DNA from 4 places in the Klebsiella planticola genome. Region 4 is predicted to be linked to each of the others. Evidence: predicted binding sites of a transcription regulator. Region 4 holds the regulator's gene; each other region holds the start of a gene.
The links. The regulator CRP, encoded in region 4, controls carbon source genes, mostly activating them, when cyclic AMP is high. The targets are predictions, from matches to a motif close to ATGTGANNNNNNTCACAT.
Positions count from the first base shown of each region.

Region 1: a site for CRP is predicted at 1,252-1,269, ahead of MC50_RS14460 (maltoporin). Genes of this name have one in related genera too.
Region 2: a site for CRP is predicted at 1,266-1,283, ahead of idnO (gluconate 5-dehydrogenase). Genes of this name have one in related genera too.
Region 3: a site for CRP is predicted at 2,194-2,211, ahead of MC50_RS02360 (PTS sugar transporter subunit IIB). Genes of this name have one in related genera too.

Region 1 is NZ_CP026047.1:2,983,190-2,986,339, reverse strand. It holds gene MC50_RS14465 (LacI family DNA-binding transcriptional regulator) at 17-1,090, opposite strand; gene MC50_RS14460 (maltoporin) at 1,360-2,631, shown strand; gene MC50_RS14455 (glucose PTS transporter subunit EIIB) at 2,772-3,086, opposite strand.
Region 2 is NZ_CP026047.1:2,539,745-2,542,894, forward strand. It holds gene MC50_RS12330 (gluconokinase) at 1-370, opposite strand, end outside; gene idnO (gluconate 5-dehydrogenase) at 385-1,149, opposite strand; gene MC50_RS12340 (LacI family DNA-binding transcriptional regulator) at 1,437-2,429, shown strand; gene MC50_RS12345 (2-hydroxyacid dehydrogenase) at 2,640-3,150, shown strand, end outside.
Region 3 is NZ_CP026047.1:510,188-513,337, forward strand. It holds gene MC50_RS02350 (PTS sugar transporter subunit IIA) at 1-380, opposite strand, end outside; gene MC50_RS02355 (PTS galactitol transporter subunit IIC) at 377-1,741, opposite strand; gene MC50_RS02360 (PTS sugar transporter subunit IIB) at 1,745-2,026, opposite strand; gene MC50_RS02365 (ABC transporter substrate-binding protein) at 2,250-3,068, opposite strand; gene speB (agmatinase) at 3,082-3,150, opposite strand, start outside.
Region 4 is NZ_CP026047.1:1,275,503-1,278,652, forward strand. It holds gene MC50_RS06280 (phosphoribulokinase) at 1-116, shown strand, start outside; gene MC50_RS06285 (OsmC family protein) at 217-621, opposite strand; gene crp (cAMP-activated global transcriptional regulator CRP) at 927-1,559, shown strand; partial or broken gene MC50_RS06295 (YccS/YhfK family putative transporter) at 1,612-3,150, shown strand, end outside.

The DNA.
Region 1 (3,150 bases), 1.7 Mb from region 4:
AACCGCCCGTGAGAGATTAAGGATTCAGTTGATGAGCAAGTGCACGCAGCTGTTCTGCAATGGCCTGTAGGTCTTTCCCCTGCTCCGTTTTTGGCCCGGTGGAATGACGCACTACCAGCCGGGCTGGCAGGATTGAAGAGGTATGCGAGGTTTCGCTATCGCCGCTATCAAGAATACGGCGTACGGCCTCTTTCCCCTGTAAATCCAGATCCAGCGACACGGTCGTCAGCGCCGGGTAGAAGAATGAGCTTTCATACGTATCATCGCAGCCAATTACCGACTTCTCACCGGGAATCGGCACCTGATGCTGGTGAAACGCGCTCAGTACCCCCAGCGCCATCTGGTCATTCCCCACCAGCACCGCCGTAAATTTCGGCGTCTCACGCAGCATCTGCAGCGCGCCCGCATAGCCGCTCTGCGCGTCCCAGTTACCGCGAATCACCGTCACCGGCTGTAGCCCGTACCCTGCCAGCGTCTCTATCCAGCTCTTCAGGCGCAATTTTGCCGAGACGGAGCTTTCCGGCCCGGCCAGCAGCGCAATCTCCCGATGGCCCATTTCATACAGATATTTGACGCTCGCGCGGGTGCCGTCAGCCGGATTAAACGAAACGTTAAACACGGAGCTGTAGGGATCGACATCGAGAAAGAGACAAACGATATCATCGTTGTCAGCCGCGATTTTCTGGGCCTGTTCGGTCTCCAGAGGCACGTTGATGATCACCTTATCAACCAGCTGGGACTTCAGCTCATTGATGGATTCCTGAATACTTTGATTGACGCTCTCATCAATCATAGAAATTAACACCTGATAACCTTCCACATTCGCATAGCGTTTTACCGCTGCGGCGACCTGAGAAGGCGCGTGCAACGACAGTGAAATCGTCACCAGACCGACGGTCCGACTTTGCTTGCCCACCAGCTGTTGAGCCAGGCGGTTAGGGACATACCGCAACAGCTCAATGGATTTCTCCACCTTACGACGCGTGGCCTCGGATACATTAGCAGATTTATTGAGCACCCTGGACACGGTCTGATAGGAGACGCCTGCATGACGCGCGACATCTTCTAAGGTTGCGCTTTTCGACTTCATGGTCCGGTTCCTTATGTTGTTATCCCTGGATTGTAACAGGGGCCATTTAAAAAAACGCGCCCTGCAACGTTACCATGCTAAAAAATGACAATAAAAGTATTACGCTCACAATACATCAAATTGTGAATGGACTCACTAACCGTAACAAATTGCGCCATTTTATTTGCAGTTAATCACACTATCACGATCATTAAATTGCCTGAAATTACGTTTAGGCATTTCATGACATCGTTAATGTGAACGTAATACAAAACAATAAGAGGATAGACATGAACACTACGCTGCGCACAGTCTCTGTTGCGTTGGCCGCCGCGCTGATTTCACCATCCGTGCTCGCGGCTTCCGCCTCTGTTCCTGGAATTGATTTTCATGGTTATATGCGTGCCGGGGTTGGGGTCTCCGGGGATGGCAGTCTGGCCGAATGGCAAAAAAACAAAATTGGTCGTCTGGGTAACGAATCCGATACCTATGGCGAGCTGGAGTTGGGTTCTGAGGTGTATAAGAAGGATGACGTCAGCTTCTATCTCGATAGCATGGTCAGCATGGTCTCTGACGGTTCTAACGATAACGAAACCACCCTCAATGACGACGCGCAGTTTGGCCTGCGTCAGCTGAACCTGCAAATTAAAGGCCTGATCCCCGGCGATCCTAACGCGGTAATTTGGGGCGGCAAGCGCTACTACCAGCGCCACGATCTGCACATCATTGATACCAAATACTGGAACATCTCCGGTTCCGGCGCCGGGATCGAAAACTATAGCTTAGGCCCAGGCGCCGTTTCACTTGCCTGGATCCGCGGTGACGCAAACGACGTCGATTACCGCGTCGATGGCGACAGCAACGTCAATATCAACTATGTCGATCTGCGCTATGCGGGCTGGAAACCGTGGTCAGGCGCCTGGACCGAATTTGGTATCGACTACGCAATGCCTAACACCACCAAAAAACAGGATAGCTACGGTGGGCTGTACGATGCCGATAACGGCGTGATGCTGACCGGTGAAATCAGCCAGGATATGCTGGGCGGCTACAACAAGCTGGTTCTGCAGTATGCAAATAAAGGGCTGGCGCAGAACATGGTCTCCCAGGGCGGCGGTTGGTACGACATGTGGAACTATGTCAACGATGCCACCGGCTATCGCGTGATCAACACCGGTCTGATTCCGATTACCGACAAATTCTCGATTAACCATGTGCTGACCTGGGGCTCCGCCGACGACATCACCGACTATACCAACAAAACGCGCTTACTCTCTCTGGTCGCACGCGGACAGTATCAGTTCACCGAGTATGTCCGTTTGATTGGCGAAGTCGGCGGTTTCTACCAGAAAGACAGCTATAAGAACAATACCGACTACAAACAAGCCGGCGAGAAATACACCATTGCGCTGGGTCTGGCCGATGGCCCGGACTTTATGTCACGCCCGGAATTACGTATTTTTGCCTCCTATCTCAATGATTCCGAGAATGGCAAACCGTTTGAAGATCAAACCGCCAGCAATACGTGGAACTTCGGTGTTCAGGTCGAAGCCTGGTGGTAAAAGTATTTTTGTTATCTGAACGTGTTTTATCTCCAGCTGTAAGGTCGTAATTACCCTCCGGTAATGATTATTGCCACTGTTGTCTTTGTCTTGTTTTCGGGATAACTCTATATGGAGTTATCCCTTTTTATTTATTACTTTTATTTCCGGCTAGTAAAATGCTCATCTAATAGTTGACGCAGGGTGTCAGACTGCTTGCCGAAAATAGCGTGAACCTGTTGCCCGAGAATAATTACGCCCAGCGCCCCTTGCTGCTGTAACGCCTGAGAATCGACAATCGCCAGATTATTAACCGTGACCCGCAAACGCGTAATACAGGCGTCGACATAAACAATATTCCCCTCCCCACCAAACGCCTGAATGAGATCCTGTAGCTGTTGCTTTTCAACATCACTTAACGGCACCGGTTGGCGAGGCTGGGCGAAATAATGCAGAAAGGATTTTAAACTGACCATCATGCACTCCTGATAATATCAAGGTAAAAAAAAGCCTGCTCGCAGGAGCAGGCTCAGATAACGC
Region 2 (3,150 bases), 1.3 Mb from region 4:
TAAAGTGGCCTTTACGCTGCTGCATCCGCTGCAGAATGCACTCATAGTCGCCGGTCAGCCACAGAAAACGCAGGTTGTCGCTGCCTTCACGCAGACGGTCGCGATAGCGTTTTTTCAGCGCCGAGCAGACCAGCACGCCGGATTCATTCTTTTGCTCCAGGCTGAAAATCACGTCGGCAATCCGCTCCAGCCAGGGCAGGCGATCGTCATCATCAAGCGGCTGGCTGGCGGCCATTTTGACAATATTCTGCCGTGGATGCAGATCGTCGCCATCGATGAACTTCGCGCCAAGCGCCTGGGCCAGCGCCTGCCCGACGGTGGTTTTGCCGGTGCCTGAGACGCCCATCAAAATAATGCATTGCCCTGCCATAATGCGCTCCTTAATCAGACGGCAACCAGCATGCCGCCGTCGACAAACAACAGATGACCATTGACGAAATCGGATGCTCTGGAGGAGAGGAACACCGCCGCACCGACCAGCTCTTGCGGATCGCCCCAGCGGTTGGCAGGCGTGCGTTTACACAACCAGTCGGTAAAGGCGCGATCGTCCACCAGTGCCTGGGTCATGGCGGTTTTAAAGTAGCCCGGTGCGATACCGTTGACCTGAATGTTATAGCGCGCCAGCTCGACGCACATGCCGCGGGTCAGCATTTTGACCGCCCCTTTGGCGGCGGCATAAGGCGTAATGGTGTCGCGTCCCAGCTCGCTCTGCATGGAACAGATATTGACGATTTTTCCGCGCTGACGGCTGACCATGCGTTTAGCCACGGCCTGCGAAACCAGAAATACCGCGGTCTGGTTAACGGAAATAACATCATTCCACTCCTGGACCGGAAATTCGGTAAACGGATGGCGTCGCTGAATACCCGCATTATTGAATAACACATCAATAGCGCCGGTTTCTTCTTCGATTTTAGCAATCGCATTTTCGACCGCATCGGCATCGGTCACATTAAATACGGCCGAATGGGCAATCGCACCTTCATCACGTAATTTCATCACCGCATCATCTGCCCGGGACGCTGAAATATCGTTGATAATAATTTCTGCGCCATATTGTGCAAGGCCTTGCGCCATGACAAAACCAATGCCTTGTCCTGCGCCAGTAATTAAAATACGTTTGCCTTGTAAGCTGAAAAGATCTTTCATCTTGATATCCTGATTAACGGCTGAATATAAATGATGCTGGGCGTTTTAATTCCTGACTGGCAAAAAACAAACCGCAACAACCTGTGCTCTATATCACGGATTTTCGCCGCTTAAATCTGTGATGGAGATCACTCAAAATAGTGTTACGAAAAGGGGTTACGTTAAACGTGAAGCCGCGTGGAAATTACCGCTGCTCAAGGGGTTAACGGGGGAAGGGTTCGATTCTCTTTTTCTTCAGCGGCAGGCATAATGGCCTGATGCAGTGGATGTATTTGACGGGTCGATAGATGAAAGCACAACGCATTACGCTCAATGATATTGCAGCGCTGGCTGGCGTAACCAAAATGACCGTCAGCCGCTATTTACGTACGCCGGATAAAGTAAAACCGGAGACGGCGGAGCGTATCGCCAGCGTGATTGCGGAAATTGGTTACGAGCCCGATCCCGACAATCCGGCGATGACCAGCGTCGCCGTCCCGCGCATCGGCGTGCTGATTCCCTCTTTTCATAATCAAATCTTCGCCGACCTGCTGGCTGGCATCGAGTCGGTGACCGCGGCTCATGGCTATCAGACGCTGGTGGTCAATTACGATTACGACCGCCAGCGTGAAGAGGAGCAGATTGCCGCCGTACTGGCCTTTCATGTCAAAGGCTTGCTGCTGACTGAGTCGCTCCATACGCTGCGGGCGGACAAATACCTCAATGCGGCGAAAATCCCGATCGCGGAGGTGATGGGACTGGCGGAGAACCCGGGGCGAATCAATGTCGGGTTTGACAACTTCAAAGCCGGTTTTGACATGACCACGATGCTGCTGGCGAGCGGCAAGCGGCACATTATCTATTTTGGGTCGATGTCCGATGTCCGCGATGAGCAGCGCTACGCCGGCTATTGTCAGGCGATGGAGAATGCCGGACTGCCGACGGGGCGCATTGCCCCCAATAAGGTGTCGTCGGTGTCGATTGGCACCGGCATGATGAATCTGGCGCGGCAGATGTACGCCGCTATGGACGGGATTCTCTGCACTAATGATGACCTGGCGGTGGGCGTGTTACAGGAGTGCCTTGCATCGGGTATCGCGGTGCCGCAGGAGCTGGCGATCGCCGGTTTTCATGGTCTGGAGATTGGCCAGATCGTCACCCCGCGGCTGGCAAGCGTTCTGACTCCACGCTATGAAATGGGTAAGGTGGCCACTGAGATTTTAATTAAGAAAATCAAAGGACTGCCAACCATAGAGAAAGTCGATCTGCACTATCGCCTGTCGATGGGCGAAACCATTTAATCCTGCCTGAACGGCGGCGCAGCCCTGTTAGCAGAACGTTAACGCTTCGTCGCTTGTCCCCGCGTAAAACCGGGTTTTTGTCTTAGCGATCACGGACACCGTAACAGCAATTTTTAACACGATTCAGCGTGATGCAGATCGCAAAACGTTCGGCTAAAAAACCGTTTGATAGTGGCTACTGTCGTAATGAACCGTCAAACAGGTGATCTGATGAAGAGTACTATTACCCGCGCCATCCTCTTAGTGGCCCCCGTTATTGATGCCTTGCAGGAACAGCTGGCGGCCGACTTCCCGCTGCTGCGTCTGTACGAACAGGAGGATCCCATCGGTTTTCTGCGTGAGCAGGGAGAGAATATTGCAGCCGTTGTCACCCGAGGGGATATCGGAGTGCAGAACAGCGTCCTCGAACTGCTGCCGCACGTGGGTCTGATTGCCATTTTCGGTGTGGGCACCGATGCGGTGGATTTAGAGTATGTTTGCTCCCGGCAGATTCAGGTTTCCATCACTTCCGGCGTGCTGACTAACGACGTGGCGGACCTGGCAATGGGGCTGCTGCTGGCCGGTTCCCGCAATCTGTGTCAGGGCGATCGTTTCGTACGAGAAGGCCGCTGGGAGAAGGGGTGCATGCCGCTGGCCACCCAGGTGAGCGGTAAACGTATCGGCCTGCTGGGGATGGGCAATATTGGTCAGGCGATTGCCCGCCGCGCCCGCGGTTTCGATA
Region 3 (3,150 bases), 770 kb from region 4:
TCGCGATCGGCTAATAATGCGAATAAGGATTGAATAATTGCCACTTTTTCGCAAGTTTTATCAATGGCCATCATCACCACGATCTCCGGCACCACCACCTCTTCCGGCTCATCGGTACGGTGAAACGCTACGCCGGCCCGATTGATACCGATAGCAAACCCGGTGTGGTTAACATGCTCAAACTCGGTATGCGGAATGGCAACGCTGTGGGTCTCCATAAAGATCCCCGTCGGGTAGACCTCCTCACGAGCGAGCACGCCGTCGGTGAAACTCGGTTTTACCAGGCCATCCGCCAGCAGACTTTGGGCAAGGCGGGTCAGTAAGGCCGTCCGACTCACGGCCTCGTTAAACGTCACGACTCGCTGAGCGCTAAACATCATTTTCCTGCCTCCGTCGCCGTCTCTGTCGGCCGTTCATTTTCCTGTGCCAGTTTGCGGCGGTTCCACAACACCAGCGCGAGGGTACAGAGGGTCAGAATCCCGACGCCAATCTCTTTGAGGTGGAAACTCTGGATAATCGCCCATGGCAACATCGCCCCGGCATAATCCACGCTACTGATACTGGTGGTGCCCTGCGGCAGCGAGAAGCCGGTACTGACTGCGGTACTGGTGACAATCGGCGCCAGGTTGGTACCAATCAGCAGCGCCAGGCTCAAGGTTAACAGCCCGGTCAGCAGCGTGCGGAACATATCGCCGCGGCATACCGCCGTCACCAGAACAAAGGCGAAGGGTAAACCGGTTAATGACGCAAAAGGCAGGAACTGGTTGCCGGGAATGATTGCCGCGAGGACCAGCATCACCGGAATCATCAGCATCGAAACGGACAGCGTCACCGGATGGCCGACGCTGACGGCAGAGTCCAGACCAATGGCGATTTTACCAAACGATCCGGCCCGCGACTGAGCAATTTCCTGAATACGTTCGCTGATCGGATAGACCCCTTCCATCAGCATCTTCGCCATCCGTGGAATAATGGTCATCACCGCCGCCATGGTAATCGCCGTTTGCAAAATAGCCTTTACTTCAATTCCGGCAATAATGCCGAGCAGCGCGCCGATAATGGCCCCGAGAGAAGCCGGGTCGCCGAGAATAGATAATCTCCGCTGAATCACTTCGGTATCAATTTTAATATCACGCACCACCGGAATACGGTCGACAATAGCATTCACCAGCCATGCCGCCGGAACAAATGAGGCGGAAAAACCATGTGGCACCGAAATAGACGGGAGATTTAAATATTTTTCGACATCGCCGCTGGTGCGGTCGGCAATCACCATCGTAATAATGCAGTTAATCCCGGCGGCAAATATCCCCAGCCACAGGCTATCGGTAATAATCGTCACCAGCGAGCCGGTAAACGCGTGATGCCACAGGTTCCAGATATCAACGTTCAACACCCGGGTGGTTTTGGTGTACAGCATCAGCACGTTAATCGCCACGCACACCGGAATCACCAGCGCTCCGACGCGCGTTCCCATCGCCACCGCCGCCGCTGCGGGCCAGCCCACATCCAGCACGTTCAGATTCAGACCGAAACGCTCTACCAGCGCGTGGCTGACGGGCGTAAGAGAATCGATCATCAGATTCACGGTAATGCTTAAGCCGATAAACCCGATCCCCACCATTAAGCCCGCTTTCAGGGCTTTACTGAGGGACAGTCGTAATAATAAACCGAGGAGCATAAATATCAGCGGCATCATTACCGACGCGCCTAACCCCACTATGTAATCAACAATAAACATGGCTTAACCCTCGGCGAGAATTAATTCTTTCACGCTGCTGAACACTTTATCGGTACCCATGCCGGTTAATAGCGGCAGAGCGTTGATGACCGGAACGGACAGCGCAACGGGCGACGTCGAGACGATAAAATCGACATCGTCACGGGTTTTAGCTTCCGCGACGGTACCTTGTGAAATACGAACCTTATCGAGGATATTTTCTTTTTTCAGGAAGTCCTGCAGTTTATTTAAAGCTACGGTGCTGGTGGCTACGCCAGCGCCGCAGCAAATCATCATGTGTTTCATATGAATTCCTCTCTGTTTTGGTGAGGGGAATTAAAACATGCGGACGGGAGAGGAATTGTGATCAGTGTGTAATTTTACACACTGAATACACAAATGATGGCAAAAACACACTAATCAATTGATAACTATGAGAATTAAGTTTCATTCGAGAGATAATCAGCCATAAAACGTGACGTACATCTCATTAAATGGCTCGTTTATCGCAACATTTCCGCTTTTCATCTCAGAGCTGCGGCGCGTTATCGGTAATACCGTAGACGGCATATTTCTGCAGCAAAGCATGATATTCCCCGTTGTCACGCAGCGTTTTCAATGCCGAAGTCAGCTGTTGCGCCAGCGCCGTATTCCCTCTGCGAACGTAAATCCCCAGCGTTTGCGGATAAATCGTCTGCGGGGAACTCACCTTCAGGCGGCCTTTGCTACGCTGGGTAAACAGGCTGACCACGCCAGCGATATCTACCTGCGCCTGAATATTTCCGGAGAGCAGCGCCTGCAGCGTCTCCGGCGAGGTCGGGAACTCTTTTATCTCGATAGCCCCTTTGCCCTGCTGCTGGCATTCGCCCGCCGACAGCGCCTGCAGCTTTTTCACCCATGAGGTGCCCTGCTGTAGTCCGACGGTGAGCCCACAGAGATCGTGTTCCGTTTGCGGCGCAACGGGACTGTCGCTGCGCACCATAATATAGGCCCCGGTGTTGGCGTACGGGATAGCATCCGCCTGACGGGTACGTTCCTCAGTGATATAGAGCGCCGAGATCACCGCATCCTGACGACCGCCGCTCAGGCCAAGGATCAGGCTGCTGAATTTCGTATCCACCAGCTGGAGCGTTAAGCCTGTTTTCTGGCTAAGCAGCGCCGCCAGTTCGGCATCGAAACCCACGATGGCGTCATCCTGCCAGGATTCAAATGGCGGGTAGGCCACCTCCATGGCTATTTTTATTTTTCCCGGCGAGAGAGTGGTATCGGCCGCCTGGGCCGCCGATGCCAGCCCCAACGCCAGTCCCAGCGAGGTCGCAAGATAACGTAATGAGAGAGATTTTTTCATCAGTTGGCTCCGGTTAAGCTGAAATGCGCCGATGATGAGCATCGGCAAGCTGGCAAAGCAGTTCGAACATCAGGGTCGCGCC
Region 4 (3,150 bases):
CGTTTATCTCGCATATCAATACGCTGGTGGTGCCTGGCGGGAAAATGGGGCTGGCGATGGAGCTCATCATGACGCCGCTAGTCGAACGGCTGATGGAAGGGAAGAAAATCAGTTAACCACGTTAAAAAACCCCGAGCGCCTGGCGCTAAGCGGGGTTTTCGTCCTTCACTCACGGCTCCCGGATAAGGCGTTTGCGCCGCTCTCCGGGAAGGCTGCTTAGCCTTCCACCACTTCATAGGTGTGGGTGATATTCACCGCTTTTTGCAGCATCAGCGCCACCGAGCAGTATTTCTCCGCCGACAGATCCACCGCACGGGAAACGGCCGCCTCTTTCAGCTCCTTACCGGTGACGATAAAATGCATGTTGATATGGGTAAACAGGCGCGGCGCCTCTTCCCGACGTTCAGACGTCAGCTTGACTTCACAGTTGGTCACGTTGTGACGACCTTTCTGCAAAATAGACACGACATCGATCGCGCTACATCCGCCCGCCGCCATCAGCACCATCTCCATTGGGCTTGGCGCTTTATCTCCGGAGTTGCCGTCCATCAGAATCTGGTGACCTGACGCCGACTCTCCGATGAAGGTTAACCCTTCAACCCATTTCACACGAGCTTGCATAAAATTTAACTCCGAGGTTGCAATTTTCCTGACAGATTACGCGTACATAACAATTCTCGCAACGGAAGGCGACCTGCATCATGCTGAAGCGAGACACCAGGAGACATGCGGCAAAAGCTATGCTAAAACAGTCGGGATGCTACAGTATTACATTGATGTACTGCATGTATGCAGAGGAGTTCACATTACAGGCTGAAGAAAACTCACCAGCCGTTTCCCAGGCATAGGGAAACAATACGATTGCATGCCCGGATGCCGTGTAGTGTCGGCACCCGGAGATAGCTTATAACAGAGGATAACCGCGCATGGTGCTTGGCAAACCGCAAACAGACCCTACCCTCGAATGGTTCTTGTCTCATTGCCACATTCATAAGTACCCATCTAAAAGCACGCTGATCCACCAGGGTGAAAAAGCAGAAACGTTGTACTACATCGTCAAAGGCTCTGTGGCTGTGCTCATCAAGGATGAAGAAGGTAAAGAGATGATCCTCTCTTACCTCAACCAGGGCGATTTCATCGGTGAATTAGGCTTGTTTGAAGAAGGCCAGGAGCGTAGCGCCTGGGTACGTGCGAAAACCGCATGTGAAGTGGCCGAAATCTCCTACAAAAAATTCCGTCAGCTCATTCAGGTTAACCCGGATATCCTGATGCGCCTGTCGTCGCAGATGGCTCGCCGTCTGCAGGTGACCTCAGAAAAAGTGGGTAACCTTGCCTTCCTCGACGTCACCGGGCGCATCGCTCAGACGCTGTTGAACCTGGCAAAACAGCCGGATGCGATGACCCACCCTGATGGTATGCAAATTAAAATTACCCGTCAGGAAATTGGTCAGATCGTTGGCTGTTCCCGCGAGACCGTTGGCCGTATCCTGAAGATGCTGGAAGATCAGAACCTGATCTCCGCACACGGTAAAACTATCGTCGTATACGGTACGCGTTAAGTCGATAAAACGGCGTGTTGCTTGCGCAACACGCCGTTTTTGTTTTCCCTCTATGTGGCGCAGGCTGATTTACCACCCGGAAGTCAACTATGCACTGCGGCAAACGCTGGTGTTGTGTTTGCCTGTCGCAATCGGTCTCCTCCTCGGTCACTTACAGCAAGGTCTGCTGTTTTCGCTGGTGCCCGCCTGCTGTAACGTCGCCGGTCTGGATACGCCGCACAAACGCTTTTTTAAACGTCTGATTATTGGCGGCTCGCTGTTTGCCGGCTGTAGCCTGGTGGTCCAGCTTCTTCTTCAGCAGGATATCCCGCTGCCCTTGATTCTCAGCGGCCTGGCGCTACTGCTGGGCGTAACGGCGGAGATCAGCTCTCTGCACGCCAGGCTTCTGCCCGCGTCGTTAATTGCCGCAATCTTTACCCTGAGCCTTGCCGGGAACATGCCCGTCTGGGAGCCACTGCTGATCTACGCCCTCGGGACGCTGTGGTACGGCCTGTTTAACTGGTTCTGGTTTTGGCTATGGCGCGAGCAGCCGCTGCGCGAATCGCTGAGCCTGCTTTATCGCGAGCTGGCTAACTACTGCGAAGCCAAATACAGCCTGCTGACCCAGCATATCGATCCCACCACTTCACTGCCGCCGCTGCTCACGCGCCAGCAGAAGGTGGTGGACCTGATCACCCAATGCTACCAGCAGATGCATATGCTGGCGGCGAACTAGCGCAATGACCACAAGCGCCTGCTGCGGGCATTTCAGATGGCGCTGGATTTGCAGGAACATATCTCCGTCAGCCTGCACCAACCCGAAGAAGTACAAAAACTGGTAGAGCGCAGCCATGCCGAGGCGGTGATCCGCTGGAACGCACAAACCGTTGCCGCACGCCTGCGGGTGCTGGCCGATGACATTCTCTACCACCGCTACCCGCAACGCTTTCATATGGATAAGCAAATCGGCGCGCTGGAGAAAATCGCCTGGCAGCATCCGGACAACCCGGTAGGGCAGTTCTGCGCCTGGCACTTCAGCCGAATAGCCCGGGTGCTGCGTACCCAGCGCCCGCTGTATGCTCGCAACCTGATGGCGGATAAAGAGCGCCGTCTGCCGCTGCTGCCCGCGCTAAAGAGCTATCTCTCATTAAAATCGCCGGCGCTACGTAACGCTGCGCGTATCTGCGTGATGCTAACGGCCGCGAGCCTGATGGGAAGCGCCCTGAACCTTCCCAAGCCTTACTGGATCCTGATGACGGTGCTTTTTGTGACCCAAAACGGCTACGGCGCGACGCGGGTACGTATCGTCCATCGGGCGGCAGGTACACTTGCCGGTCTGGCTATCGCCGGCCTGGCGCTGCACTTTCACGTCCCGGAGGGTTATACGCTCTCCGCGATGCTGCTCGTCACGCTGCTGAGCTACCTGATTATTCGCAAGCATTATGGCTGGGCGATGGTTGGCTTTACCGTGACGGCGGTGTATACCCTGCAGCTTCTGACGCTCAACGGCGAGCAGTATATTGTCGCCAGGCTTATCGATACGCTTATCGGCTGCCTTATCGCCTTTGGCGGCATGGTCTGGCTATGGCCGCAATGGCAAAGCGGGCTACTG